Linked DNA regions of Hydrogenophaga sp. SL48. The protein of the gene in region 1 binds, or shares a complex with, the protein of each later gene. Links are inferred from orthologs where the notes say so. Each region holds a gene or a part of one and is shown in the gene's direction. Other genes may lie near its edges.

The links. Proteins that work in one complex are often made in the same cells at the same time.
Region 2: the proteins of pmbA (region 1) and tldD are in contact, whole or in part, in a solved structure (PDB 5NJ9), measured with the Escherichia coli proteins. The link is inferred for Hydrogenophaga sp. SL48 from one-to-one orthologs.

What each region holds. Positions count from the first base shown.
Region 1 is NZ_CP063400.1:2,930,790-2,935,304, reverse strand. What follows is about bases 859-3,666. They hold pmbA (metalloprotease PmbA), read left to right. Parts: upstream 859-1,452; coding sequence 1,453-2,880; downstream 2,881-3,666. Other genes in these bases: IM738_RS13855 (DMT family transporter), read left to right, coding at 3,018-3,666; yjgA (ribosome biogenesis factor YjgA), read right to left, coding at 859-1,379. Outside these bases: IM738_RS13875 (FKBP-type peptidyl-prolyl cis-trans isomerase), read right to left, coding at 1-7; mog (molybdopterin adenylyltransferase), read right to left, coding at 132-716; more of yjgA, read right to left, coding at 720-858; more of IM738_RS13855, read left to right, coding at 3,667-3,905; IM738_RS13850 (ABC transporter substrate-binding protein), read right to left, coding at 3,934-4,515.
Region 2 is NZ_CP063400.1:3,754,212-3,758,760, reverse strand. What follows is about bases 1,240-4,087. They hold tldD (metalloprotease TldD), read left to right. Parts: upstream 1,240-1,857; coding sequence 1,858-3,318; downstream 3,319-4,087. Other genes in these bases: IM738_RS17785 (chromate resistance protein ChrB domain-containing protein), read left to right, coding at 3,424-4,087; IM738_RS17795 (NAD(P)-dependent oxidoreductase), read left to right, coding at 1,240-1,777. Also shown: rod shape-determining protein RodA, read left to right, coding at 1-764; more of IM738_RS17795, read left to right, coding at 887-1,239; more of IM738_RS17785, read left to right, coding at 4,088-4,296; chrA (chromate efflux transporter), read left to right, coding at 4,293-4,549. UniProt on the Escherichia coli protein: Metalloprotease involved in CcdA degradation. Suppresses the inhibitory activity of the carbon storage regulator (CsrA).

The sequences.
Region 1 (4,515 bases):
TTTTCATGAGGAACTCTCGGAGTGAAATGCCTTCTTCGTGGGCACCCGTGGAACCGCCCTTCGACAAGCTCAGGACGGGCCACCAGGTGCGTCCCCCCACCGGGGGGAAGACGCGAAGCGGCGCAGGGGGGCTACTTTTGTTTCGGTCGCCAGGCCTTGCAGACCTGATCGTTGGTTTCGAGGTAAGGCCCTTCGATCAGGTCGATGCAGTAGGGCACGGCCGTGAAGATCCCGTTGACCTTCTGGCTGCCGTCCGGGTTCTTCAGGCCTTCCAGCGTTTCGGCGATCGCCTTGGGCTGCCCCGGCAGGTTGATGATCAGGCTCTGGTCGCGGATCACCGCCACCTGGCGCGAGAGGATGGCGGTGGGCACGAAGGCCAGGCTGATCTGGCGCATCTGTTCGCCAAAACCGGGCATCTCCTTGTGGGCCACGGCCAGCGTGGCCTCGGGCGTCACGTCGCGTTTGGCCGGACCGGTGCCGCCGGTGGTGAGCACCAGCGCGCAGCCGGCGTCCACCAGCTGAATCAGGGTCTCGCTGATCTTCGCCTGCTCGTCGGGGATCAGGCGCGGCTCGAAGGTGATGGGGTTTTTCAGCGCGCGCGTGAGCCAGTCCTGCAGCGCCGGCAGGCCCTTGTCTTCGTAGACACCGCTGCTGGCGCGGTCGCTGATGGAGACGATGCCGATGCGCACCGGCGCGGGGGTGAGGGTATCGGTCACGGCTCAGTCCTCCTGCGGTTCTTCGGCGTCGTCTGCCGATGCGTCGTTGGGCGTGAGCGCGGTGCGCACGATCTGGAAGATCTCGCGGTAGGCCTTGCCGTGGCGCAGGGCCTCGCCCGGGCGCTCCGTCACGGCCTGCGCGTCCTTGCGCGCCTGGCGGATCAGGGCGCGCAGGTGCTGCACGTCGGCGGCCGGGTCCTGTTCCAGCCAGCGCGTGAGCGCGTCGTCGTCGGCGATCAGCTTGTCGCGCCACTGTTCGGCCTGGTGCAGCGCCAGCGTGGCCTGGGCCGAGGGCTTGCGCTGTTCTTCGAGCGCGGCTTCGATGGCGCTGATGACGCCGTCATCCAGCTTGCGCATGAGCTTGCCGATGAACTGCATCTGGCGGCGCCGGCCTTCGAAGTTGGTGATGCGCTTGGCGTCGGCCACGGCATCGATCAGCTTCTCGGACAGGCCATGCGTCTCGATCAGGCGCGTCATGAGACTGGCGTTGAGCGTGAGCAGGTTTTCGCCGAGCAATTGGAGGCGGTCGCTCTCTTTTTTCAGGTCGGTCTTGCTCATGTCGACCGAACCCTTGAGCTCGCGCTTGAGTTCCAGGTCGAGCTCGCTGCCCTCGGCAACGAACTGGCCACGGACGAAGTAGCCTTTGGTGGGTTTGCGGGACATCGGGTTTCTTCAAATGGGCTTGTGCAGGGCCTGCAGCAGCCAGAGGGGGGCGGCAAGTATCATAGCCGTCGACATGAAAAAAGCCCCCAACACCCCGTCCCAAGCCCCTTCCTCCACCGCCAGCCAGCCGCTCGCCGGTTTCCAGTACGCACGCAGCCAGTTCGAGGAGCTGGTGGACCTCGCGCTGGGCCATGCCAAAAAGCTGGGCGCCACCGACGCCGGGGCCGAGGTGTCCGAAGGCGCCGGCCTGAGCGTGTCGGTGCGCAAGGGTGAGCTGGAGAACGTGGAGCGCAACCGCGACAAGTCGCTCGGCGTGACGGTGTACCTGGGGCAGAAGCGCGGCAACGCCTCCACCTCCGATTTTTCACCCGCTGCCGTGCGCCAGACGGTGCAGGCGGCCTACGACATCGCCCGCTTCACCGCCGAAGACCCGGTGGCCGGTCTGCCCGACCCCGAAGACATCGCCGACAGTTACCCCGACCTCGACCTCTTCCACCCCTGGGCGATCGACTCCGAAGAGGCGCTGCGCATCGCGCTGGCCTGCGAGGCCGCGGCCTTCGCCACCAGCAAGAAGATCAGCAACAGCGAAGGCGCGGGCGTGTCGGCCCAGCAGTCGCACTTTTTCACCGCCCACATGCGCGGCGGCGAACGCGGCAAACCCGGCATCTTCAGCGGCGGCTACGCCAGCTCGCGCCACAGCCTGTCGGTGGCGCCGATCGCCGGCAAGGGCGCGAACATGCAGCGCGACCACTGGTACAGCTCGATGCGTTCGCCCGACGACCTCGCCACCCCCGAAGCGGTGGGCCGCTACGCCGCCGAGCGCACGCTCGCGCGCCTGAACGGCCGCAAGATCGCCACCACCGAATGCCCGGTGCTGTTCGAGTCGCCGCTGGCCGCCGGCCTGCTGGGCGCCTACGTGCAGGCCACCAGCGGCGGTGCGCTGTACCGCAAGACCACCTTCCTGAACAACAGCCTCGGCAAGCGGGTGATGGCGAAACACCTCGACATCGTCGAAGACCCCCATGTGATCAACGGCAAGGGCAGCTCGCCGTTTGACGACGAAGGCGTGCGCACCGTCAAACGCAAGGTGCTGAGCGCGGGCAAGGTGCTGGGCTACTTTCTCTCCACCTACTCGGCGCGCAAGCTCGGCATGCGCACCACGGGCAACGCAGGTGGCTCGCACAACCTCACGCTCACCAGCCGCCTGACCCAGCCCGGCGACGACCTCAAGGCCATGCTGCAGAAGCTCGGTCGTGGCCTGTTCGTCACCGAGCTGATGGGGCAGGGCGTGAACTACGTGACCGGCGACTACTCGCGCGGCGCCTCGGGCTACTGGGTGGAAAACGGCGTGATCGCCTACCCGGTGCACGAGATCACCATCGCGGGCAACCTCAAGGACATGTTCCAGGGCATCGAGGCCGTGGGCGCCGACGCCTACAACTACGGCGCCAAGACCGTGGGCTCGATCCTCATCAACAAGATGAAGGTGGCGGGAAGTTGAAAGCCCCCAAGCGTCCCGCGCCTCCCGGGCGCAGGCCGGGGCTCCGCCGCTGCGCGGGTCGCTGCCCCCCGAGGGGGCTGTGCCGCCTTGGGAGCGGCCCGGCGGCGGCCCTGTTCCGTTGATTCGGTTCCTTGGTCATGCGTCCCGAAGCCCTGGCGCTGCTGGCGGCCGCCTGCTGGGCCGTCTCCAGCCTGTTCTCCGCGCCACCCGCCCAGCGCCTGGGCGCGTTCGCGTTCAGCCGCTGGCGCATGGTGTTTGCCTCGCTGATCCTCTGGGGCCTGGCGCTGGCCAGTGGCGGCTGGCGCAGCCTGGACATGGCCACCGTCGCCCTGCTGGGGCTCTCGGGCGTGGTCGGCATCTTCATCGGTGACACGGCGCTGTTCTCCTGCATGAACCGGCTCGGGCCACGGCGCTCGGGCGTGCTGTACGCCACCCACGCGCTGTTCTCCTGTGTGCTGGCCTGGGCCTGGCTGGGCGAGACCGTGTGGGGCTGGGCCTTGCTGGGCAGCGGCCTGCTGGTCGGGGGCGTGATGGTGGCCGTGGCCTGGGGCAAGCGCGGCGATGAAACCCACGCCTGGGAGCAGACGCGCGGGCCGCTGGCCATCGGGGTGGGGCTGGGGCTGCTCTCGGCGCTGTGCCAGTCGCTGGGCACCTTGATGATCAAGCCGCTCATGGTCACCGGCGTCGATCCGGTGGCGGCATCTGCCACGCGCATGAGCCTGGCCCTGGGGGCGCACACGCTGCTGTTCGCGTCGGGTTGGTCGGGTGCGCGGGCGCAAGCGCCTTTGCGGCGGCAGGACGCCTTCCTGATCTTCATGAGTGCGGCCGTGGCCATGGCGCTGGGCATGACCCTGATCCTGATCGCGCTGCGCGACGGTCAGGCCGGCCTGGTGGCCGTCATGTCCTCGGTCACGCCGGTACTGATCCTGCCCTTGCTGTGGCTGGTGTACCGCCGCCGGCCGGCGACGGGCGCGTGGCTCGGCGCCGCGCTGGCCGTGGCGGGCACGGCCTTGATCCTGGGTTGAGCGGTCGCAGCGGCGGAGTGTGGGGGCCCTATTTCTTCCGCTGCACGAACAGGTTGCGTTTCGCGTCCTCCGGGTAGGCGAAGGTCACCGAGCCGCTGCGCACCTTGCCCATCACCAGCATGTTGGGTGTGACGGCGTCCTTGTCGTCCAGGCTGAAAGGCTTGTCGTAGGTCGCGACCACCCCGTAGTACACGCGCGGGATGTTTTCCAGTGCCCCCTTGACGGCCGGGCCAGTGAACTTGCCGTCCCGGATGCCGAACAGCGCGTAGGTCAGCAGGTAGGTGCTGTCGTAGGCCTGGGCGGCCGCCATCGGCACGGCGATCTTTTGCTTGAACTTGCGCGAGTACGCGCTGAGAAAGGCCGCGCGCCGCTCATTGCTGGGTTCGGCGATGAAGGTCTGTGCCATCAGTGCGCCGTCGCCGGCCGCCTTGGCGCCATCAATGAAAAACGGAAACGAGAGGGGCCAGGCGCCCACCTGGGGCACGTCCCACTTGAGGTCGCGCCGGCCGTTGGCAATCGCCGCGTTTTCCGGGCCGACGGTGTAGCTGAACACCACGTTGGCGCCCGCGGCCTGTGCTGCTTTCAACGGCTCCTTCAGGTCTTTCACGCC
Region 2 (4,549 bases), 820 kb from region 1 along the record:
GGTTCCAGCGTCGCGAGGGGCAGCTGTCGCCGCTGGACTTCGCGGTGGCGGCGCTGTTGCTGGCGGTGCCGGCGGCGCTCATCCTCAAGCAGCCCGACCTGGGCACGACCCTGCTGGTGCTGGCCTCGGGCCTGGCGGTGATCTTTTTCGCCGGACTGAGCTGGAAGCTCATCATCCCGCCGGTGCTGATTGCTGTGGCCGGTGTCGTGGTGCTGATCGTCATGGAGCCGCAATGGTGCGCGCCCGATGTGGACTGGAAGGTGTTGCACGAGTACCAGCGCCAGCGTGTCTGCACGTTGCTCGATCCGTCCAAGGACCCGCTGGGCAAGGGGTTTCACATCATCCAGGGCATGATCGCCATCGGCTCCGGCGGGGTCTGGGGCAAGGGCTTCATGCAGGGAACGCAGACCCACCTGGAGTTCATCCCCGAGCGCACCACCGACTTCATCTACGCCGCGTTCTCCGAGGAGTTCGGGCTGGTGGGCACGCTGGCGCTGATGCTGGCGTTCATTTTCCTCATCGTGCGCGGGCTGACCATCGCGCTCGAAGCGCCGACCCTGTTTGCCCGGTTGCTCGCCGGGGCCATGACGCTCAACATCTTTGTCTACGCCTTTGTGAACATGGGCATGGTCAGCGGCATCCTGCCGGTGGTGGGCGTTCCGCTGCCGTTCGTCAGCTACGGTGGCACCGCCATGGTGACCATGGGTGTGGGGCTGGGCATCCTGATGTCCATCGCCAAATCCAAGCGGCTGATGCAGTCGTGACGGGCGATGACCCCCACGCTCCGCCGCTGCGCGGGTCGCTGCCCCCCGAGGGGGCTGACCTCGCTCGGGAGCGGCCCTTCGCTGCGGTCGCTGGCCCCCACACTCCGCCGCTGCGCGGGCCGTTGCCCACGGTCCAGGTTGCGGTGGTCGGTGCCGGCAACATGGGCGGCGCGATGGTTGCGCGCCTGTGTGAACTGGGTTGGTCGGTGGTCGTGTGCGACATCGACCCCTTGCGCCAGCAGCAGGCGCTGGAGGCGGGTGCCCATCTCGCCGACACGCCTGACACCGCTGCCCGGGCATTGAAGACAGACGGTGTGCTGATCGTCTGCGTGGTCGACGCCAGCCAGTCGCACCAGGTGTTGTTCGGCGAACACGGCGCGGGCCCGGCGCTGCAACCCGGCCAGGTGGTGATGCTGTGCCCCACCATTTCCCCGCAGGACACCGAGGCGCTGGCCTCGGTACTGGCCGAGCGGGGCGTCGGCTGCATCGACGCACCGATGTCCGGCGGCCCGGCCCGGGCGCGCGACGGCAGCATGAGCCTGATGGTGGCCGCGCCGACGGCGCTGCTGGCGCGCCACGCCGCCCTGCTGGACGCGCTGTCATCGAAGGTGTTTCGCCTTGGCGAGCGCGTGGGTGATGGCGCGCGCACGAAGCTGGTCAACAACCTGCTGGCGGGCATCAACCTCGTGGGCGCGGCCGAGGCGCTGGCGCTGGCCGACCGCCTGGGCCTGGACCTGGGCACGACGCTGGACGTGATCGAGCAGTCCAGCGGTCAGAGCTGGATCGGATCCGACCGCATGCGCCGGGCCATCGCAGGCGACCTCGCGCCGCGCGCCCACGTGACCCTGCTCGAAAAAGACACCCGGCTTGCGGTGGTGGAAGCGCAAGAGGCGGGCTTCAATGGCCCGCTGGGCGCTGCGGCGGCCGGTGTCTTCGCCCAGGCCCACGCGGCGGGCATGGCTGAGCTGGACGACGCCGCCTTGCTGCCCCTGCTGCGGCAGACCGGCCGCTGATCCACACGCCGCGCCCGGCTCACCGGTCACCAAGACCACGCGCCCAGCGCGTGGACCCCACCCTTCATACAATGGCCCCCATGATTGCTCGCGAACCCACCCTTGCCCGCCTCGCCACCGCCGAAAACCTGCTGCTCACGCCCTACGGGCTGAACACCTCCCTGCTGCACAAGGCGCTGGGTGAAATCATGTCGCACGGCGTCGACGATGCCGACCTCTATTTCCAGACCACGCGCAGCGAGGGCTGGAGCCTGGAGGAGGGCATCGTCAAGACTGGCAGCTTCAGCATCGACCAGGGCGTCGGCGTGCGCGCGGTCAGCGGTGAAAAGACGGCCTTCGCCTACTCGGACGACCTGTCATGGGACTCGCTGATCGACGCGGCGCGCACCGTGCGCTCCATTTCCGGCCAGGGCCAGAGTCGCAAGGTCCGCAGCCCGGCGGCCAAAGTGTCGAAATCTCGCTCGCTTTACCCGGGCCTGGACCCGATCGCCACGCTCGACAGCACCGCCAAGGTGGCGCTGCTGGAAACCGTGGAAAAACTCGCCAAGGCCAAGGACCCGCGCGTGGTGCAGGTCATGGCCGGTCTGGCCGCCGAACACGACGTGGTGCTGATCGCCCGTGCCGACGGCACCCTGGCCGCCGACGTGCGGCCGCTGATTCGCCTGTCCGTGACGGTGATCGCCGAGCAGAACGGCCGCCGCGAGGTGGGCAGTTCGGGCGGCGGCGGCCGTTTCGGGCTCGCCTACTTTGACGAGGCCATGGTGCAGTCTTATGTGGACGAAGCCGTGTCTTCGGCCCTGACCAACCTCGACGCCCGCCCCGCGCCCGCCGGCGAAATGACCGTGGTGCTCGGCCCGGGCTGGCCCGGCATCCTGCTGCACGAAGCGGTGGGCCATGGCCTGGAGGGTGACTTCAACCGCAAGGGCTCCAGCGCGTTCGCCGGCCGCATCGGCCAGCGCGTGGCGGCCAAGGGCGTGACCGTGCTCGACGACGGCACCATCGCCGACCGCCGCGGCTCGCTCAACGTCGATGACGAAGGCCACACCTCGCAAAAGAACGTGCTGATCGAAGACGGCATCCTGCGTGGCTACATCCAGGACGCCATGAACGCGCGCCTGATGGGTGTCAAGCCCACCGGCAACGGCCGCCGCGAGAGCTACGCCCACGTGCCCATGCCGCGCATGACCAACACCTACATGCTGGGCGGCGACAAGAGCGCCGAGGAAATCGTGGCCAGCATGAAGAAGGGGCTGTACGCCACCAACTTCGGTGGTGGTCAGGTCGACATCACCAGCGGCAAGTTCGTGTTCTCCGCCAGCCAGGCCTACTGGGTGGAAAACGGGCAGATCCAGTACCCGGTGAAAGGCGCCACGCTGGTCGGTAGCGGCCCCGAGTCGCTCAAGAAGATCAGCATGATCGGCAACGACATGCGGCTGGACAGCGGCGTGGGCACCTGCGGCAAGGAAGGCCAGAGCGTGCCCGTGGGCGTGGGCCAGCCGACGCTGCGCATCGACGGCCTGACGGTCGGCGGCACGGCCTGAGATCGGATAGCATCTTCTGTATCGGGAACACAGCCTCCCGAGTTCCTTCGGGAATAGACGGTTTCCGTCCAAGTGCTGGCCACCTCCTCATGTGGAGCGCCAACCATGGAAACCGTTGAATTGAACCCCAGCCACGCCATCAGCCCCAGCGCCTTCGTGGCGCTCTTGGGCCAGCCCGACACCCCTCTGATCCTGGACGTGCGTCGCACCGAGCGCTTTGAGCTGAGCCCCGCGCTGCTGCCGTTGGCGCAGCACGTGGCCCCTGACAGCCTGGGCACCTGGCTGGGCGACCGTCCCCCGCAAGCGGCCGTCGTGTGCTGCGTGTACGGTCACGAGGTCAGCCAGCACGCCGCTGCCCGGTTGCGCGACGCGGGCTGGGATGCTCGCTACCTGCTGGGCGGCATCGAGGGCGGTGAGGCCGGCGTGGACAGCCCCGCGCTGTTGCAGGCGCTGGGCGCATCGCCGGTGCCGCTGGTGCGCAAGCGCCCTGACCTGGGCGTCACCGGCGCCGGCGGTTCCCGGTGGATCACACGGGCACGCCCCAAGATCGACCGCATCGCCTGCCCCTGGCTGATCCGCCGTTTCATCGACCGCGAGGCTGTTTTTTTCTACGTGCCCACCGCCGAGGTGCTGGCGCAGGCCGAGCAGCGCCAGGCCGTGGCTTTCGACATCCCCGGGGCGCCGATGTCTCACGAGGGGGAGTGCTGCAGCTTCGATGCCTTGCTCTGCGCCTTCGGCCTGAGCCTGCCAGCGCTCGACCTGTTGGCCGTGATCGTGCGCGGGGCCGACACCGACCGGCTGGAGCTGGCCGCGCCCGCTGCGGGTTTGCTGGCGGTGTCGCTGGGCATGTCGCGCCGGCACGCCGACAACGACCACGCCATGCTGGAGGCCATGATGCCGGTGTACGACGCCCTCTACGCTTGGTGCGTGGATCAGGTCGGGGGTCACGCCGAAACCCACAACTGGAGACCTGAATGACAGTGCCGCGCCACGTGAATTTCTGGGAGGCCCTGCGCTTCTGGCTCAAGCTGGGCTTCATCAGCTTCGGTGGCCCGGCCGGTCAGATCGCCGTCATGCACCGCGAACTGGTGGAGCAGAAGCGCTGGATCAGCGAGCAGCGCTTCCTGCACGCGCTGAACTACTGCATGCTGCTGCCCGGCCCCGAGGCGCAGCAGCTCGCCACCTACATCGGCTGGCTGCTGCACCGCACCTGGGGCGGTGTGGTGGCGGG